3 regions of the Pseudomonas tensinigenes genome follow, and region 1 is predicted to be linked to each of the others. Evidence: predicted binding sites of a transcription regulator. Region 1 holds the regulator's gene; each other region holds the start of a gene.

Region 1 (6,381 bases):
CCATCGGGATCACCGGTCATGAACTGACGGATACGCGGCTCGTCCGAGTTCATCAACTCGTCCGGCGTACCCTGCCCCAGTACCTGACCATCACCGACGACATAGATGTAGTCGGCGATGCTCGCGGTTTCCGCCAGATCGTGGGACACCACGATACTGGTGATCCCCAGCGCATCGTTGAGCAGGCGAATCAGACGGACCAGCACGCCCATGGCGATCGGGTCCTGCCCGACGAACGGTTCGTCGTACATGAGGATCTGCGGATCGAGCGCAATCGCCCGCGCCAGTGCGACGCGGCGCTTCATGCCACCGGACAGCTCATCCGGCATCAACTCGATGGCACCGCGCAGACCGACCGCCTGCAATTTGAGCAGGACGATGTCGCGGATCATTTCTTCCGGCAAATCGGTATGAACACGCAGGGGGAAAGCCACGTTCTCGAACACATCGAGATCGGTGAACAGCGCGCCGCTTTGAAACAGCACACCCATGTGCTTTCGCGCATCGAACAGATCGCTGCGCGAAAGCGCAGGCAGGTTCTGGCCGTTGACCCAGACTTCGCCGCTGGCAGGACGCAATTGTGCGCCCATCAATCGCAGCAGCGTGGTCTTGCCACACCCGGAAGGCCCCATGATGCCGGTGACCTTGCCGCGCGGTATGCGAATATCGACGTTATTGAAAATGCTGCGCGCACCGCGCTTGAAGGAGACTCCCTTCAGCTCGACCGCGTAGGCGTTATCGGCACTCATCTAAACTCCTTGCGATGCAGCCTCTCACTCGGACACCTGTCTTTACTTAAAAAGTACGTACATCCCGGGCAGGCCGAACTGGCGGCGAACTATATCACTGCAAAGGCTACGCGCCCAAGGCTTGTACCAGCCTGAGTTCGGCGATATGACAGGTGCGCAGGCTCTTTTACCGGGTTTTGGTAACGAGTAATGACAAAGCACGACGAACTTGCGTGAGGCTTTGCCACATAACCGCTATAATCGCCGCCTTTTCATCGGGCTATACGATTTCTGACATGAGCCAATCCAGCGACCTGATTCAATCGGCACAACGCACCATCCAACTCGAAGTGGAAGCCGTACAAGGCTTGTTGCCCCATATCGACGCCGATTTCGTACGCGCTTGCGAGATGATTCTGGCCAGCAAGGGCCGTGTAGTTGTGGTCGGCATGGGCAAATCCGGGCACATCGGCAACAAGATTGCCGCGACCCTGGCCAGCACCGGCACCCCGGCTTTTTTCGTGCACCCGGCCGAGGCCAGCCATGGCGACATGGGCATGATCACTCGTGATGACGTGATTCTGGCCCTGTCGAATTCCGGCTCGACCAACGAAATCGTCACCCTGCTGCCGCTGATCAAACGTCTGGGCATCCAGTTGATCAGCCTCACCGGCAACCCGCTATCGCCGCTGGCCAAGGCGGCCGAGGTCAATCTCAACGTTCACGTCGAGCACGAAGCCTGTCCGCTGAACCTGGCGCCGACCTCCTCGACCACCGCAGCTTTGGTCATGGGTGATGCGCTGGCCGTCGCGTTGCTGGAAGCGCGCGGTTTCACTGCCGAAGACTTCGCCTTTTCTCATCCGGGTGGCGCCCTTGGCCGTCGCCTGCTGTTGAAAGTGGAGAACGTCATGCACGCCGGGCAGGAGTTGCCGCAAGTACAACGCGGTACGCTGCTCAAGGACGCGCTGATGGAAATGACCCGCAAGGGTCTGGGCATGACCGTCATCCTTGAAGCCGATGGCAAACTCGCCGGGATCTTCACCGACGGCGATTTGCGCCGCACCCTGGATCGCAGCATCGACATTCGCAGCGCCACCATCGACCAGGTAATGACGGCCCACGGCAAGACTGCCCGGCCCGAAATGCTCGCCGCCGAAGCCCTGAAAATCATGGAAGACCACCGAATCAACGCACTGGTCGTTGTGGATGAAGATGATCGCCCGGTCGGTGCCTTCAACCTCTCCGATCTGCTGCGCGCAGGAGTGATGTAATGAGCAACGATCTGCTGCAACGCGGCAAAGCGATCAAACTGGCGGTTTTCGACGTCGACGGCGTTCTCACCGACGGTCGCCTGTACTTCCTTGAAGACGGTAGCGAATTCAAGACCTTCAACACCCTCGACGGTCAGGGCATCAAGATGCTGATGAACGCCGGCGTGCAGACCGCCATCATCAGTGGTCGCAAGACTCCAGTGGTCGAACGCCGGGCGAAAAACCTCGGCATCCCCCACCTGTTTCAGGGACGCGAAGACAAATTGGTCGTTCTCGACGGCCTGCTTGAGCAACTGGGCCTAAGCTATGAACAGGTCGCCTATCTCGGTGACGACCTGCCCGACCTGCCAGTGATCCGCCGGGTCGGTCTGGGCATGGCCGTAGCCAACGCTGCTGATTTTGTCCGTGAACACGCCCATGGCGTTACCCGGGCTCGCGGGGGCGAAGGTGCTGCCCGCGAATTCTGTGAATTGATCCTGCGCGCCCAGGGCCGCCTCGATGCGGCCAACGCCGCGTACCTGTGAGCCAAACCATGTTCAGCAAAAAATTTCGTAACTTCCTGCTGTTCGGCTGCATCGCTGCGATTTTCGCAGCGGTCGGCTACTGGAATATCAGCCCGGAACGCTTTCTCGACAAACCACCGGTCACCTCGGTGGAAACGCCTATCGACTGGTATGCAACCAACACCCATACCCTGCAATACCTGCCGGATGGCAAGGTGCAGTATGAAATGACGTCCGAGAAAGCCGAGCACGTGAAGGCAACTGACGTCACGCTCGTGACCAAACCCGACCTGAACATGTATCGCGGAACGGAATTTCCGTGGCACGTGACCAGTGAGCGCGGTGAAGTGAACTCAGGCGGCACCGAAGTCGAACTGATCGATTCGGTACGCGTTGCGCGCACCGATGAAAAGAAGCGTGACATCCTGATCACTTCCACTCGCATGACCGTGTTCCCGCAGCAGGAATATGCGCAGACCGAGCAACCCGTTAGAATCGACGGCGCTGGCGGTGTATCGACTGGCGTTGGAATGAAAGCGTACCTGAAGGAAAGCAGGATACACCTGCTATCGAACGTAAGAGGACAGTATGAGGCTCGTTAAAACCCTCCCTATTTTGCTCAGTCTGGGCGCAGCACTGGGAAGCGTGAGCGCCTGGGCTCTGCCGAACGATCAGCAGCAACCTATCCGCATTCAGGCCGACGACGCCCAACTGGATGACAAGAACGGCATCGCTACCTATAAAGGTGATGTGATCATCACCCAGGGCTCGATGATCGTTAAAGGCAACACCGTCACCATGACTCGCGCGCCGAATGGCGATATCGACGTAGTGACCTCCGTGGGCAATCTGGCTTACTTCGAGCAGTTGCAGACCCAGGGCGACGCCAAACCGGTTCAGGGCTACGGCGTGACGATTCAATACCACGCCCAGCAAAACCGCGTCGTGCTGATCGACAAGGCCAAGGTCGTCGACAAAGACGGCAACGTCACTCAGGGCGAGAAAATCGTCTATGACACCGTGAAGAAACTGGCCAGCGCCGGTCGCGCTACCGGAAGCAAGGTCACCGAGGCGCGTCCGCGCATCGACATGGTGATCCAGCCGAAGAAGAAAACCGACGAGAAAACCCAGTAATGGCAACTCTGAAAGCTCAGCACCTGGCCAAGGCCTATAAAAGCCGCCAGGTCGTGCGTGATGTCAGCCTGTCGATCGACAGCGGCCAGATCGTTGGTCTGCTCGGCCCGAACGGTGCCGGCAAGACCACGTGTTTCTACATGATCGTCGGCCTGGTGCAGGCCGATCAGGGCCGCGTACTGATCGATGATCTGGACGTCAGCCACCAGCCGATGCACGGCCGTGCAAAGGCTGGCATCGGCTATCTGCCGCAAGAAGCGTCGATCTTCCGCAAACTGTCGGTGGCTGACAACATCATGGCCATCCTCGAGACCCGTCAGGAACTCGACAAGGCCGGTCGCCGCAAAGAGCTGGAAAGCCTGCTGCAGGAATTCCACATCAGCCACATCCGCGACAACCTCGGCATGAGCCTGTCCGGTGGTGAACGCCGCCGGGTGGAAATCGCTCGCGCGCTGGCAACGGCACCGAAATTCATCCTGCTCGACGAACCGTTTGCCGGTGTCGACCCGATTTCGGTCGGCGACATCAAGCAGATCATCCACCACCTCAAGGCCAAGGGCATCGGTGTATTGATCACCGACCACAACGTCCGTGAGACGCTGGACATCTGCGAAACCGCTTACATCGTCAACGATGGCCAACTCATTGCTGAAGGCGATGCAGAAACCATCCTGGCCAACGATCTGGTCAAGGAAGTGTATCTGGGTCACGAGTTCCGCTTGTAAGCGTAACAGTGCCCGGTGCGCCGCCCGGGCGCTGTATCGATTCAAGCAGGAATTAATACGCTTTAATTGTTACAGCGCTCTAGGCAAACACTTCAGTTTCAGGCATATAATTTGCTTAAGTTTGGCGCCCCGGCGCCCTGTAGTGGATGGCGCATAGCGCCGGCGAATAAGGTGTTAAGCCCCTGCCATGAAACCATCGCTAGTCTTGAGAATGGGCCAGCAGCTGACGATGACACCGCAGCTGCAACAGGCCATCCGCCTGCTCCAATTGTCGACCCTGGATCTGCAACAGGAAATCCAGGAGGCTCTGGAATCCAATCCGATGCTCGAACGCCAGGAAGAAGGCGACGACTTCGACAATTCCGACCCCATGGCCGACAACGCCGAACAGAAACCCACCGAAATCCAGGAACCCTCCTATCAGGAAACCGCCCCGACGGTGGACAACCTCGAGGACGGCGAATGGAACGAGCGCATTCCCAACGAGCTTCCGGTCGACACCGCCTGGGAAGACGTTTACCAGACCAGCGCCAGCAGCCTGCCCAGCAGCGATGATGACGAGTGGGACTTCACCACCCGCACCTCCGCTGGCGAGAGCCTGCAAAGCCACCTGCTGTGGCAACTGAACCTCGCGCCGATGTCCGACACCGATCGCCTGATCGCCGTGACCCTGATCGACTGCATCAACAATCAGGGCTACCTGGACGAAACCCTCGAAGAGATCCTTGAGGCGTTCGATCCGGAACTGGACATCGAACTGGACGAAATCGAAGCCGTCCTGCACCGCATCCAGCAGTTTGAACCGGCCGGCATCGGCGCCCGCAATCTTGGCGAGTGCCTGCTGCTGCAATTGCGCCAGCTGCCAGCCAAGACGCCTTGGCTGACTGAAGCGAAGCGCCTGGTCAGCGATTACATCGACCTGCTCGGCGGCCGCGACTACAGCCAGTTGATGCGGCGCATGAAGCTCAAGGAAGACGAGTTGCGCCAGGTCATCGAGCTGGTGCAAAGCCTCAATCCGCGTCCGGGCTCACAGATCGAGTCCACTGAAGCCGAATACGTAGTCCCTGATGTCATCGTGCGCAAGGACAACGAGCGCTGGCTGGTCGAGCTGAATCAGGAATCGGTACCACGCCTGCGCGTCAACGCCCAGTACGCCGGTTTTGTCCGTCGCGCCGACACCAGCGCCGACAATACGTTCATGCGCAATCAGTTGCAGGAAGCTCGCTGGTTCATCAAGAGCCTGCAGAGCCGCAACGAAACCCTGATGAAAGTTGCTACCCAGATCGTCGAACATCAGCGCGGTTTTCTGGAGTACGGCGACGAAGCCATGAAGCCGCTGGTGCTGCATGACATCGCCGAAGCCGTGGGCATGCACGAATCGACGATTTCGCGGGTGACCACGCAGAAATTCATGCATACCCCGCGCGGTATTTATGAACTGAAATACTTTTTCTCCAGCCACGTCAGCACCTCTGAAGGCGGCGAATGCTCGTCCACGGCGATTCGCGCGATCATCAAAAAACTGGTTGCCGCGGAAAATCAGAAAAAGCCGTTGAGTGACAGCAAGATCGCTGGTTTACTGGAGGCACAAGGCATTCAGGTGGCTCGCCGCACCGTCGCCAAGTACCGCGAATCCCTCGGGATCGCGCCTTCGAGCGAACGCAAGCGGTTGATGTAAGCCACGTTACAGCGTTCCAGTGGCAGGCTATCCAGCCTGCCGCTTTATGCACTGGCAACGAAGGAGAAGCTGTATGCAAGTCAACATCAGTGGACACCAACTGGAAGTGACCGAACCTCTGCGCACCTACATCAACGAAAAACTCGACCGATTAGAGCGCCATTTCGACAAGATCACCAACGTGCAAGTCACGATGTGCGTCGAAAAGCTGAAGCAGAAAATCGAAGCCACCTTGCATATTCCCGGCGGAGAAGTGGTTGCCAATGCCGAGCATGACGACATGTATGCCGCCATTGACCTGCTGACCGACAAGCTGGATCGCCAACTCAAAAAGCATAAGGA
Region 2 (6,381 bases), 1.3 Mb from region 1:
AACGGAGTGCTTCGAGGTGCAAATCAACAATTTGAAATAGCTTTTCTTTCCTCTTCTTATCTTTCACAGATACCTCCATCTTGACGGGCATATTTCGTTTGCCAATGTAATGACATGCGTAAGGGCTGCGTAACTGGGTGCAGACGCTGATGTTTGTAGGGCCATGCCCTAATAGTTGTAGGACGCCGGCGAAAGGGGGGTGAAGGTCTTGTATCCGGGAGTCGGATGTTCCAGTTTGGCCACTCAACGCAGCCTCTGGAGGCGAAAAATGGATCGCAATGGTATGCGCCCGATTCATCCGGGCGAGGTTTTGAATAAGGAATTCATGGAGCCGTTGGGCATGACTGTCATGGATCTGGCCATGCCCACGAACTGGCCCGAAAGTGAGATCGAAAAGCTTGTGAAATGCCAGCTCAGGATCTGCGCCGATCTGGCAATCAGCCTTGCCATTCATCTCAACACTACGCCTGAGTTCTGGATGAATCTCCAATCGACTTACGATTTGCGCAGAGCCCAGTTCCGGCATGCGGGTTTATAGCGATTGCAGCATCCGCGAAGCTCTTTTCCACCATGGCCCCGTCATTGGGCGCTTGGTCTGTTCCCGTTCCACCACCATCAACGGCACATCCTGCAGCCGTATCCACGGCTGGTTATTCCAGTGCAACAAACTCAACGTCATGTCCGGCCAACTGAGCAAGCTGAGGTGTGGACGTTCGCTTGTGGTGGGGTGTTGGGCGTCGCGCAGGGTGGGGATGACCTGGTGGGTGAGCCATTCGCGTAGCGCACGGTATTCGGGGCAGTAGTGGTAGACGAGGAGGGCGTAGATGCCGGATTCGCTGATCAGCAGGGTGTTTTCGATTTGATTGTGGATCAGGGTTTTGCGGGTCTGGTATTGGTCGGGGTCGAGTTTTCGCAGCATGCGTTCGTTGAGGTAGATGTGTAGCAGGCGACTCAGGTCTCGGGCGCAGAACCAGGGTTGGTTCTGGATGAGGAGGGCGTGGAGGGGGAGTTTGTGGCGGGTAAAGATGTGCGGGGTCAGATAAGTCTCTTCTTGATTCATTGAGCAGTTCCTCTTGCTTAAGGGGCTGCCCTCAATCGTCGCCAAACGATTGGGTGGCAGTTGTACGCGGGTTGGCGAACCGGAGCAAAAGGAACCCGGCAGACCCGAAGGTCTCCCACGCACAACCGCCATGAAACGATGTGGCGGTAAATGTAGCCGCCATCATGGTTGTCGTGCGCCTTAAGCTGTTCGGGTCGCCAAACCCGGTGCTGAACTTTCAGCATCGGGTGAGCTTAGAAACCTGGGCTTTTCGGCGCAATCGGACGGCGGTGGTGCAGGTTGTAGGACGTTGCCGGGATGGTTGAAGGGCTGAGGATCAAAAGATCGCAGCCTTCGGCAGCTCCTACAGGGGGCGCGGATTATTCAGCGGGCGGTGTCAGCTTGGCTTCCATCTCGGCGACTTTGGCTTCGAGGCTTTCGAGGCGGGCGCGAGTGCGGGCCAGTACGACCATCTGGCTGTCGAATTCTTCGCGGCTGACCAGGTCGAGTTTGCTGAAGGCACTCTGCAGCAGCATCTTGAACTGGCTTTCGATTTCGGCTTTCGGCAGCGGGGTGTCGCCGCTGAAGAGGCGGGAGGCGGTGCCGCTCAGGGCGTCGAGGAAGTCTTTGGGCGCGAGCATGGTGGATGTCCTGGAAACAATGGCCGGCAGTGTATCACGCAGTGTCTATAGTCAATCTCGTGGTCAGGGATGCACGCTTTTCGCGCAGGCGGACGGACGGCGACGCACCGTTGTTGTGCGTATCCGCAGGGCCTTTTGCACGGGATGGCTTGCGGCAGCGGCCAAGGGATTGAAATCAGGGGATTTTGGCGAGATGGCAAGGTTTCTGCTTAGTCACCTTCGACCCATGCACTGATGCAGTCGCTGTGACGAATGCAGTGCGGCAGACGAAGCGGGGAGTTTCGTCAGCAGCGGTTAGCTGGCGTCAGTCGGGCAGGTAAGCCCGACGATGCGTTACAAAGCCAGGCACTGCGCTTAGACTTGAGTCGGGTTTGTTTTCCTGGGGCAAGTCCACCAATTCGGGAGAGAGTTTTCATGAAGCTAGTCACTGCCATCATCAAGCCGTTCAAGTTGGACGACGTGCGCGAGTCGCTGTCCGAAATCGGCGTGCAGGGCATTACCGTTACTGAAGTCAAAGGCTTCGGCCGGCAGAAGGGTCACACCGAGCTGTATCGCGGCGCGGAATATGTGGTCGATTTTCTGCCCAAGGTGAAAATCGACGTGGCCATCGACGACAAGGATCTGGATCGGGTTATCGAGGCGATAACCAAAGCGGCCAACACCGGCAAGATCGGTGACGGCAAGATCTTCGTGGTCAATCTGGAACAGGCGATTCGCATCCGTACCGGCGAAACCGATACCGACGCGATCTAAGCGCCGCCACAAACCCCAACGCCCCAGGAGAAAACAATATGACTCTGCGTAAATTCGCAGGGCTAGGAGCCCTGTTGTCTATCGTAATGCCCGGCCTTGCTATGGCGGCAGACGAAGTGGCGGCCCCAGTCCTCAATTCTGGCGACACTGCCTGGATGCTCACCTCAACGGCACTTGTGCTGTTCATGACCATCCCCGGCCTGGCGCTGTTCTACGGCGGCATGGTTCGCTCGAAAAACATTCTTTCCGTGATGATGCAGTGCTTCGCCATTACCGGTCTGATCAGCATCCTGTGGGTCATTTATGGCTACAGCATTGCGTTCGACACCACCGGCATGGAGCAGGGCGTCGTCAATTTCAACTCGTTCTTCGGCGGCATGGGCAAGGCGTTCCTCGCCGGTGTCACGCCTTCGAGCCTGACTGGTCCTGCGGCGCTGTTCCCTGAGGCGGTATTCATCACCTTCCAGATGACCTTCGCGATCATCACCCCGGCGCTGATCGTCGGTGCGTTCGCCGAGCGGATGAAGTTCTCCGCGATGCTGATCTTCATGGCTATCTGGTTCACCCTGGTTTATGCACCGATCGCGCACATGGTCTGGTCCGGCAACGGCGGCCTGATGTGGGACTGGGGCGTGCTCGACTTCGCGGGCGGCACCGTGGTGCACATCAACGCCGGTGTCGCCGGTCTGATTGCCTGCCTGGTATTGGGCAAGCGTAAAGGCTTCCCGACCACCCCGATGGCCCCGCACAACCTCGGTTACACCCTGATGGGCGCGGCGATGCTGTGGGTCGGCTGGTTCGGCTTCAACGCCGGTTCCGCTGCAGCGGCCAACGGCACCGCCGGCATGGCGATGCTGGTCACCCAGATCGCGACCGCTGCTGCTGCACTGGGCTGGATGTTTGCCGAGTGGGTCACCCACGGCAAGCCAAGCGCGCTGGGCATCGCTTCGGGTGTGGTTGCCGGTCTGGTAGCGATCACTCCGGCTGCCGGCACCGTGGGCCCGATGGGCGCACTGGTGATCGGTCTGGCGGCGGGCGTGGTGTGCTTCTTCTGCGCCACCACCCTGAAACGCAAACTCGGTTATGACGATTCCCTCGACGCATTTGGCGTACACGGTATCGGCGGTATCCTCGGCGCAATCCTCACTGGTGTGTTCGCTGCACCTGCTTTGGGTGGTTTCGGCACCGTTACCGATATCGGCGCGCAGGTCTGGATTCAGGTCAAAGGCGTTGGCTTCACGGTGATCTACACCGCGATCGTCACCTTCATCATCCTCAAGGTCCTGGACGCCGTCATGGGTCTGCGTGTGACCGAGGAAGAAGAGTCGGTTGGCCTCGATCTGGCACAACACAACGAACGCGGCTACAACCTGTAAGTACGCGCATTAAAAAACTTGCCCGGTTCGCCGGGCATTTTTTTGTCTGGAATTTGTCGCAGAGAGAACAGCTGAAAGGATTTTTCGTACGGCTTTGGTCGTGTTTACGACGAGCGTTTTTCTGCGGCCAATGGCTTACATCATTGCAGGAATATTAGGGCCTTTGTTTTTTCCCAGAGCGCGCTAGAATGCGCCCCGAACGTGCGGAGAACTGTATGTGGCAACAGACTCTGATAACCCTGCGGGCTCGGCCCCGGGGCTTTCATCTGGTAACGGACGAGTTACTCGCGGGGCTGCCTGAACTCAGGGAGTGCCGGGTCGGTCTGTTGCATTTGTGGCTGCAGCATACCTCGGCGTCGTTGACCATCAACGAGAACGCCGATCCGGCGGTACGTCGCGACTTCGAACGATTTTTCAATCGTCTGATCCCACAAGGAACAGACGGCTATGAGCATAACGACGAAGGCCTGGACGACCTCCCGGCGCACTTCAAGGCCAGCGTGCTTGGCTGCCAGATCAGTCTGCCGGTGTCGGCAGGGCGACTGGCACTGGGGACCTGGCAAGGCGTTTATCTGGGCGAGCACCGTGATCATGGCGGTGCCCGAAAAGTCCTCGACACCTTGCACGGTGAAGGGGCATAAACCGTTGGTCACCAATGGTTACTGATTTTTTAACGGCGACTTTCGACAGTTGCCAAAGCTGGTCTATAACTAATCTGCTTTTCGCAAGTCATGAGGTAGAACATGAGCGACGATGATCTGGAAAACGACGACCTCGAAGTAGGCGACGAAGACGAGGCCGAGGAAGGCCTGGAAGCAGCAGCGGAAGACGTTGCTGACGACGATGGCGGTGACGATACGCCGGCCCCGGCTGCCAAAGGCAAAGCCAAGGCTGCGGTGTCGGTTGATGAGTTGCCGAGCATTGAAGCCAAGAACAAGGAGCGCGACGCCCTGGCCAAGGCCATGGAAGAGTTCCTGTCGCGCGGCGGAAAAGTGCAGGAAGTGGAGGCCAATGTGGTCGCCGATCCACCGAAGAAGCCAGACAACAAGTACGGCAGCCGCCCTATCTGAGGCGTGCCGCTGGCTTGCTGAAAAGGCCCGCCGTCGCTGCGGGCTTTTTCATGTCTGGAATAAAGCAACTGAAGTAAATGCAATTCCCTTGTGGGAGCGAGCCTGCTCGCGAAAGCGGTGGGTCAGTCAACATCAGTATTGAATGACAGAATGCCTTCGCGAGCAGGCTCGCTCCCACAGGGTGTAGTAGATCAGTTCGAGGGGGCATTCCAGCGTGCGAGCACCGCTGGCAGGTCGCTCAGGCTACGGATTTCGGCGTCCGGCAAGCGATCCGCTTCCCAGGTTTTACCCGCCGGGTTAAACCAGATCGCCCGCAATCCGGCCTGCTGCGCCCCGGCGATGTCATCGCCCGGGTGATCACCGATATGTACGGCGGTTTCGGCCGTGGCTCCACCGCGCTGCAAGGCTTCGTGGAACAACCGGGCATCCGGTTTGGCGATGCCGATATCTTCCGCACACAGCGCAAATTTGAAGTAATCCGCCAACCCCAACCGGCGCACATCGGCATTGCCATTGGTGACTACGCCAAGCGAGTAGTGATTGGCAAGAATCTCCAGCACCGGCTCGACTTCAGGAAACACTTCGATCTGATGCCGCGCATGCAGAAACACTTCAAAACCCTTGTCGGCCAGGTCGGATGCTTCGCTATGGGCGTACCCGGCGTCTTCCATTGCATGAAACAACACCCGCCTGCGTAGAGCACTGATCCGATGCTTGAGTCCCGGCTCGTTGGCCAGCACCCGCTCGCGAATCGCCCACAAATGCTCCACCGGCACCGCGCCCAGATTCGGCGCATGTTCGCTCAGCCATTCGCGCAATACCGCTTCGGCGCTGACGATCACCGGGGCGGTGTCCCATAGCGTGTCGTCGAGGTCGAAGGTGATTAACTGGATGCTCATGAATCGTCGCCTTTCATGCGTTTGGCCCGTGGATGGGCACTGTCGTAGACCGCCGCCAGATGCTGGAAGTCCAGATGGGTGTAGATCTGCGTGGTCTTGATGTCGGAGTGGCCGAGCAGTTCCTGCACCGCACGCAGGTCTTGCGAGGATTCCAGCAAGTGGCTGGCGAAAGAGTGCCGCAGCATGTGCGGGTGCAGGTTCTGCCCCAGCTCACGTTCGCCGGCCAGTTTGACCCGCACCTGAATCGCTCGCGGGCCAAGGCGTCGACCTTGCTGGCTGACGAATACGGCGTCGTCTGCGGGGTTGGTCATGGCCCGTAACGGTAGCCATTGTTCCAGTGCTTCGCGGGCCTTTTTACCCACCGGTAGCAGGCGGGTTTTGCTGCCCTTGCCGAGCACTTGAACCATACCGTCAGCAAGATCCAGCTGATCAAGATTGAGCCCGGTCAGTTCGGAAAGGCGCAGGCCGGAGGAATAGAACAACTCCAGAATCGCCTGATCGCGCCGCGCAAGAAAATCATCCTCGACCGCACCTTCAAGCAGTTGCAGCGCACGATCGGTGTCGAGGGTTTTCGGCAGTCGGCGCTCGCCTTTCGGCGGTGCC
Region 3 (6,381 bases), 2.7 Mb from region 1:
AAGACCCAGGGTTTCCTGGTCCGCTCGGTGGAGCGCATCGTCAACATGAACTGGGAAGAGATTCATCCACCGCCCAAGGGCACGGGTCGCGATCATTACCTGACCGCTGTGACTCGGGTGGACAATCAGTTAGTCGAAATCATCGACGTCGAGAAAGTGCTGGCCGAAGTTGCGCCGACACCGGAAGCGATTTCGGTGGGCGTGGTCGATGTCGAGACCCAGACCAAGGCATTGTCGTTGCGTGTCTTGACGGTCGATGACTCGTCGGTGGCGCGCAAGCAGGTCACGCGTTGCCTGCAGACGATCGGTGTCGAAGTGGTGGCGCTGAACGATGGCAAGCAGGCGCTGGATTACCTGCGCAAGCTGGTCGACGAGGGCAAGAAGCCGGAAGAAGAGTTCCTGATGATGATTTCCGACATCGAGATGCCGGAGATGGACGGGTACACCCTGACGGCGGAAATCCGCGGCGACGCACGCATGCAAAAGCTTCACATCATCCTGCATACTTCGTTGTCCGGGGTATTCAATCAGGCGATGGTCAAGAAAGTCGGTGCCGATGACTTCCTGGCCAAGTTCCGCCCTGATGACCTGGCATCCCGGGTAGTCGACCGGATCAAAGCAGCAGATATCAGCTAGGAGCGTTTTGCTCCTGGCGGTCAACACGATTTAAGAGGCGGCATCATTGTCTACGGGTAATTTGGATTTCGAACAGTTCCGGGTCTTCCTGGAAAAAGCCTGTGGCATTTTGCTCGGTGAAAACAAGCAGTACCTGGTCTCGAGCCGTCTCAACAAACTGATGGAGCAGCAAGGCATCAAATCCCTGGGTGAGCTGGTTCAGCGCATCCAGACCCAGCCGCGCAGCGGTTTGCGCGAGCAGGTGGTCGATGCCATGACGACCAACGAAACCTTGTGGTTTCGGGATACCTATCCGTTTGAAGTCTTGAAGAACAAGGTGCTGCCTGAAGCGATCAAGGCCAGCCCCAACCAGCGTCTGCGGATCTGGTCGGCGGCGTGCTCGTCGGGCCAGGAACCGTACTCGCTGTCGATGTCGATCGACGAATTCGAGCGCAGCAACCTCGGCCAGTTGAAGATGGGTGTGCAGATCGTTGCCACTGATTTGTCCGGCCTGATGCTGACCAACTGCAAGACGGGCGAGTACGACAGCCTGGCAATCGGTCGCGGTTTGTCGCCGGAACGTCTGCAGCGTTACTTCGACCCGAAAGGGCCGGGGCGCTGGGTGATCAAGGCGCCGATCAAGAATCGCGTGGAGTTCCGCTCGTTCAACCTGCTCGACAGCTATGCCGCGCTGGGCAAGTTCGACATCGTGTTCTGCCGCAACGTGTTGATCTACTTCTCTGCCGAAGTGAAGAAAGACATCCTGTTGCGCATTCACAGCACGTTGAAGCCGGGCGGTTATCTGTTCCTTGGCGCTTCCGAGGCGCTGAATGGTTTGCCGGACCATTACCAGATGGTGCAGTGCAGCCCGGGGATCATTTACCAGGCGAAGTGATTGCATCGGCAACACAAAAAACGGCAGGCCCGCAAAGGCCTGCCGTTTTTTTATGCCCCAATTATTTCCCACGAACACCACAACCCCCCTGTGGGAGCGAGCCTGCTCGCGAAAGCAGTCTGTCAGTAAAACAGTTGGCGACTGACACGCCGCCTTCGCGAGCAGGCTCTCTCCCACAGGGATCTGCGTTGACCTGCAAGGACGGCAAGCGGCAGAAAAGCGGCATCCGGCGGAAACCGGTTGCCGCTTTTCTGGCATTGCCGCTTTGCCGACTCCCGGCAAAGCCCCGGTTTATAGGGGGATTATGGTTTGGCACGGTGCTTGCTAAAGCTCAGTTACGAAAAACCGGTCACCTGAAGGTTCCCGACATGAGCATCAGCTTCGATAAAGCGCTCGGCATTCACGAAAAGGCATTGGGCTTCCGCGCCCAGCGTGCCGAAGTGCTGGCCAACAACATCGCCAACGCCGATACCCCGAACTACAAGGCGCGGGATCTGGACTTCTCCAAAGTGCTTGAAGCACAGACCCAGAAGAACGCCAACGGCACCATCGCGTTGAACATGACCAACAGCCGTCACATCGAAGCTGAAGGCCTGGGCAACGGCGACGAATCGCTGATGTATCGCACGCCGATGCAACCTTCGATCGACCAGAACACCGTGGACGCCCAACTGGAACAGTCGAACTACGCGGAAAACGCCGTCGGCTTCCAGGCCAGCTTCACCCTGCTCAACAGCAAATTCAAAGGGCTGGTATCAGCCCTGCGCGGAGAGTAACTCATGTCCCTGTCCAGCGTTTTCAACATTGCCGGCAGCGGCATGAGCGCACAAACCACGCGTCTGAACACCGTGGCCTCGAACATCGCCAACGCCGAGACCGTCTCGTCGAGCATCGACCAGACCTATCGCGCCCGTCACCCGGTATTCGCCACCATGTTCCAGGGCGGCCAAAACGCTGGCAGCAACTCGCTGTTCCAGAGTCAGGACGCGGCCGGTCAGGGCGTACAGGTGCTCGGTGTGGTCGAAGACCAGAGCAACCTCGAAGCGCGCTACGAGCCGAATCATCCGGCGGCTGACGCCAAAGGCTACGTCTACTACCCGAACGTCAACGTGGTGGAAGAAATGGCTGACATGATTTCCGCGAGTCGTTCGTTCCAGACCAACGCCGAAATGATGAACACCGCCAAAACCATGATGCAGAAGGTACTGACCCTCGGTCAGTAATAAGGGGCGACTGCCATGAGTGTTACCGATACCACCAGCACCCCTAGTCTGAAAGACGTACTGGCCAACTCGTCGAAGACCAGCAGCACCACAACGGGCGGCATCGCTTCGGCGACCAACAGTGCCACCGGCGGGCAAGCGCTGGGCAAGGACGCGTTCCTGCAACTGCTGGTTACCCAGCTGAAAAACCAGAACCCGCTCGATCCGCAGGACAACAGCGCATTCGTTGCGCAGTTGGCGCAGTTCAGCAGCCTCGAAGGCATCACCACGCTCAACAGCACCGTGAGCGGCCTGGCCGGCAACTACAACTCGTCGCAGGCGCTGCAGGCGTCGTCGCTGGTCGGTCGCAACGTCATTGTGCAGACCAACACCGCGCAACTCGACGACCCGAGCAAAGGCCTGACCGGTTCGGTGAACCTGTCGACGTCCATTGCTGAGGGCACCGTGACCATCACCGACAGCAGCGGCAAGACGGTTCGCACCATCGATCTGGGCAGTCGCGCCGCTGGCAGTGCCAGCTTCACTTGGGACGGCAAGGACACGTCCGGCACCCTCGTGCCGACCGGTACCTACACCTTCAAGGCGAGCGCACCGATCAACGGCACCGCGACCGATCTGGCCACTTACCTGCCGGCAACGGTCAACAGCGTGACGATCAGCCAGACCGGTGGCGAGCTGATGCTCAACCTGGCTGGCAAGGGCTCCGTTGCCCTGTCCAAAGTACAAACCATTGGTATATAGAGCCGACTAACCGGCAACAAAGGAGTGGAATATGTCTTTCAATATCGGCCTTAGCGGTCTCTATGCAGCCAACAAACAACTGGACGTGACCGGCAACAACATCGCCAACGTCGCGACCGCCGGTTTCAAATCGTCCCGTGCAGAATTCGAAGACGTTTACTCGGCGACCCGCCTGGGCACCGGCAGCAAAGTCATCGGCAACGGTGTGCGCCTGGCCAACGTTTCCCAGCAGTTCACTCAGGGTGACATCAACAACACCGGTAACGTGTTGGACATGGGTATCAACGGTTCCGGCTTCTTCACCATGAGCAACAACGGTTCGATTTCCTACACCCGTGCCGGTACTTTCAAAGTCGACGACGCCGGTTTCATCACCAACACCGACTACACCTCGCGCCTGCAAGGTTACGCTGTGGATTCCAGCGGCAAGATCATCAAGGGCGTGTTGACCGACCTGAAGATCGACACCTCGAACCTGGCACCGAAGTCGACTTCGGCCGTGGGGTCGAGCATCAACCTGAACTCGTCGGCTCCCGTGATCGTTGATACCGGCGCCACCGCTGTCAAGTTCGATCCGTCCAAGGTCGAGACTTACACCGAGTCGTTCAGCACCCCGATCTATGACACGCAGGGCAACAAGCACAACATGGATCAGTACGTCGTGAAGACGGGCGAAAACACCTGGAAGGTGTACACGCTGGTGGACGGGCGCAACCCGGACGCGACCGGCAGTGATCCAAGCAAAGCTGCCACTCCGCCGATTGCATCGACTTTGACGTTCGACAGTTCCGGCAAGCTGCTTCAGGTCAGCACACCGAGCACTCTGCCGGCGCCGGCTCCGAACCCGATCATCAGCAGCGATCTGACACTGAAAAACTGGGTGCCGGGCACCGTGACCAATGGCAACTTCACGCCTAACGGCGCGGCTGCCAACCCGAATGGCGTGACTGTTTCCCTGGCCAAGACCACTCAGTACAACGCTGACACCTCGCGTACCATCCCGACTCAGGATGGTTACGCCACTGGCCAGATCACCAACCTGACCATCGACGGCACCGGTACGCTGTTCGCCAACTTCAGCAACAACCAGAACAAGGCGATCGGCCAGGTTGCACTGGCCAGCTTCACCAACGAACAAGGTCTGCAAGCAGTGGGCGGCACCAGCTGGAAGGAAACCTTCGCTTCGGGTATCCCGGGTTATGACGCTCCGGAAACCGGCACACTGGGTTCCATCCAGTCGAACTCGCTGGAAGAGTCGAACGTGAACCTGACCAATGAGCTGGTGGACCTGATCAAGGGCCAGAGCAACTATCAGGCGAACGCGAAGACCATTTCGACCCAGAGCACCATCATGCAGACCATCATTCAGATGACCTGATTCTGGTTTGAGTCGTACCCAGGAGCCCCTCGTTTCGAGGGGCTTTTTTGTGGGCGTGATAAGGGGGTGGAAGTTCTGCGGAACAGTTGTGCCGGAAGTATTCACTCTGCCTCCGTTCACCTGGACACCCAGAGTTCTCAGATACGGCGGGCGTGAGGGGGAAGGGCTTTTTCTCTCGGGCAAAAGAAAACCCCCGACACACCAGAGGTCTGTCGGGGGTTTCTCATTCAGGTGTCTTGCAACACCTGAACGCGCTCAGCTTATTGGCATAGTAGCCAGCTAGGAAGTGTATACTTTCCTGAGTCCGCCTAAAGTCGTGGCCTGCAGCGATTTAGTCGCTTGTATGGCGTTTGTTTTCGTATACTTTAGAGCGTTTTTTGGCGTTTCTAGGCTCGAAAGTATACGAAAATCGATCTGGGGGGCGTGGCATTATTTTTCACGTTTTGAGTCTATGGCCGTTTCCCAGACATCGGGAAGCCCTTCAGCTCCGAGCATCGGTTCATCTCCCTTAGATTTTGGCCCTGGGCTGTCATTGGGCTTTGCGGTAGGCCGTCACAACTCCGCATTCCAAGCGTCCATCGCCCCGATGAGAGTGTAGAACCACTCAAGCTATAACCCCACAAGGCCGTAGCAATTTGCCGATTTGTATCGGCGTCAAACCACGGCGGAAGACTATCCACATCGCCCAAAAATGGGCTGGCTGTTATGACGGTGTACTCACCGGTTTTTATAGATTTAAGGCATGCGTACCTTTACTGCCTCTCCGCTGGCGAGCCGACGCTAAGCAACAATTGCAGTCCAAGACATTTACTGGAGTTTCTCCAGTAGAGCCAGAATCGTACCCCATGAGTAGCGGATGGCCAACTGTGAGTTCCCGGCTTGTGGACAAGATGTTTGAGTTGCTCACGCGACGTAATTATTTGATCACGGATCTCTTCTGGATCTATAGAAATTACACCACCGGCGTTTAATGAAATAGTCTTAACCTTGTTAGAAGCCGTGATGAAATTTTGCTCACGCGTCTTTTTGCAATCGAGGCGTCGGTCGGAACTGATGAAATTCCAGAACTTTGAAATTAGCTTTAATGACGCACGTCCCGCTGACATAGTGGTTTGCCCGAATATAGAGTTCTGGAAAGCTATAATGACTCGCCAAGCATAATAGAGATATAGAAAAAATTACCGGTTGCTGAATTCTCAAGCCCCTCAGTTAAATTGAATTCGGGTAACAGATTGGTCATTTCCTACTACCTCAGATTACATATGCCAAGAACTCAATTGCTTCGTATGGATCAGAAAAACCGGTGAGGGCGGCTCCATAAGTTCGAGTTACCTCTAATGTTCGTTCAGATGCCTCATAATATAAGGAGACCTTGACCTTATCCAATACCAGCTTCTGATCACCTACCAGTTTTTCTGTCTTGGCCACCGCATCAGATCTGGATTCAACTGCAACTTTGAATGCTGAATCACCATCAAGGTTTACGAGTGCAGTCTGAGTTTTTACTGGCTTCAGAGTTGTAATTCGCT

The links. Region 1 encodes sigma-54, which starts transcription at its own class of promoters, with help from an activator protein. Its sites were predicted from a motif close to ANTGGCATNNANNTTGCTNT; they were not measured.
Positions count from the first base shown of each region.
Region 2: glnK (P-II family nitrogen regulator) is a predicted target of sigma-54. The motif match lies at 1,873-1,892, and genes of this name have one in related genera.
Region 3: flgB (flagellar basal body rod protein FlgB) is a predicted target of sigma-54. The motif match lies at 1,819-1,838, and genes of this name have one in related genera.

Region 1 is NZ_CP077089.1:1,259,213-1,265,593, reverse strand. Features, by position in the region: gene HU718_RS05425 (ATP-binding cassette domain-containing protein) at 1-749, opposite strand, end outside; gene HU718_RS05420 (KpsF/GutQ family sugar-phosphate isomerase) at 1,025-1,999, shown strand; gene HU718_RS05415 (KdsC family phosphatase) at 1,999-2,523, shown strand; gene lptC (LPS export ABC transporter periplasmic protein LptC) at 2,532-3,104, shown strand; gene lptA (lipopolysaccharide transport periplasmic protein LptA) at 3,091-3,636, shown strand; gene lptB (LPS export ABC transporter ATP-binding protein) at 3,636-4,361, shown strand; gene HU718_RS05395 (RNA polymerase factor sigma-54) at 4,549-6,039, shown strand; gene hpf (ribosome hibernation-promoting factor, HPF/YfiA family) at 6,113-6,381, shown strand, end outside.
Region 2 is NZ_CP077089.1:6,604,322-6,610,702, reverse strand. Features, by position in the region: gene HU718_RS29535 (HigA family addiction module antitoxin) at 269-538, shown strand; gene HU718_RS29530 (BRO-N domain-containing protein) at 533-1,060, opposite strand; gene HU718_RS29525 (accessory factor UbiK family protein) at 1,420-1,680, opposite strand; gene glnK (P-II family nitrogen regulator) at 2,095-2,433, shown strand; gene HU718_RS29515 (ammonium transporter) at 2,472-3,809, shown strand; gene HU718_RS29510 (secondary thiamine-phosphate synthase enzyme YjbQ) at 4,025-4,450, shown strand; gene sutA (dormancy-specific transcriptional regulator SutA) at 4,553-4,879, shown strand; gene HU718_RS29500 (HAD family hydrolase) at 5,071-5,778, opposite strand; gene xerC (tyrosine recombinase XerC) at 5,775-6,381, opposite strand, start outside.
Region 3 is NZ_CP077089.1:5,197,885-5,204,265, reverse strand. Features, by position in the region: gene HU718_RS23095 (chemotaxis protein CheV) at 1-636, shown strand, start outside; gene cheR (protein-glutamate O-methyltransferase CheR) at 683-1,510, shown strand; gene flgB (flagellar basal body rod protein FlgB) at 1,879-2,286, shown strand; gene flgC (flagellar basal body rod protein FlgC) at 2,290-2,733, shown strand; gene flgD (flagellar hook assembly protein FlgD) at 2,749-3,474, shown strand; gene flgE (flagellar hook protein FlgE) at 3,506-4,852, shown strand; gene HU718_RS23065 (hypothetical protein) at 6,104-6,381, opposite strand, start outside.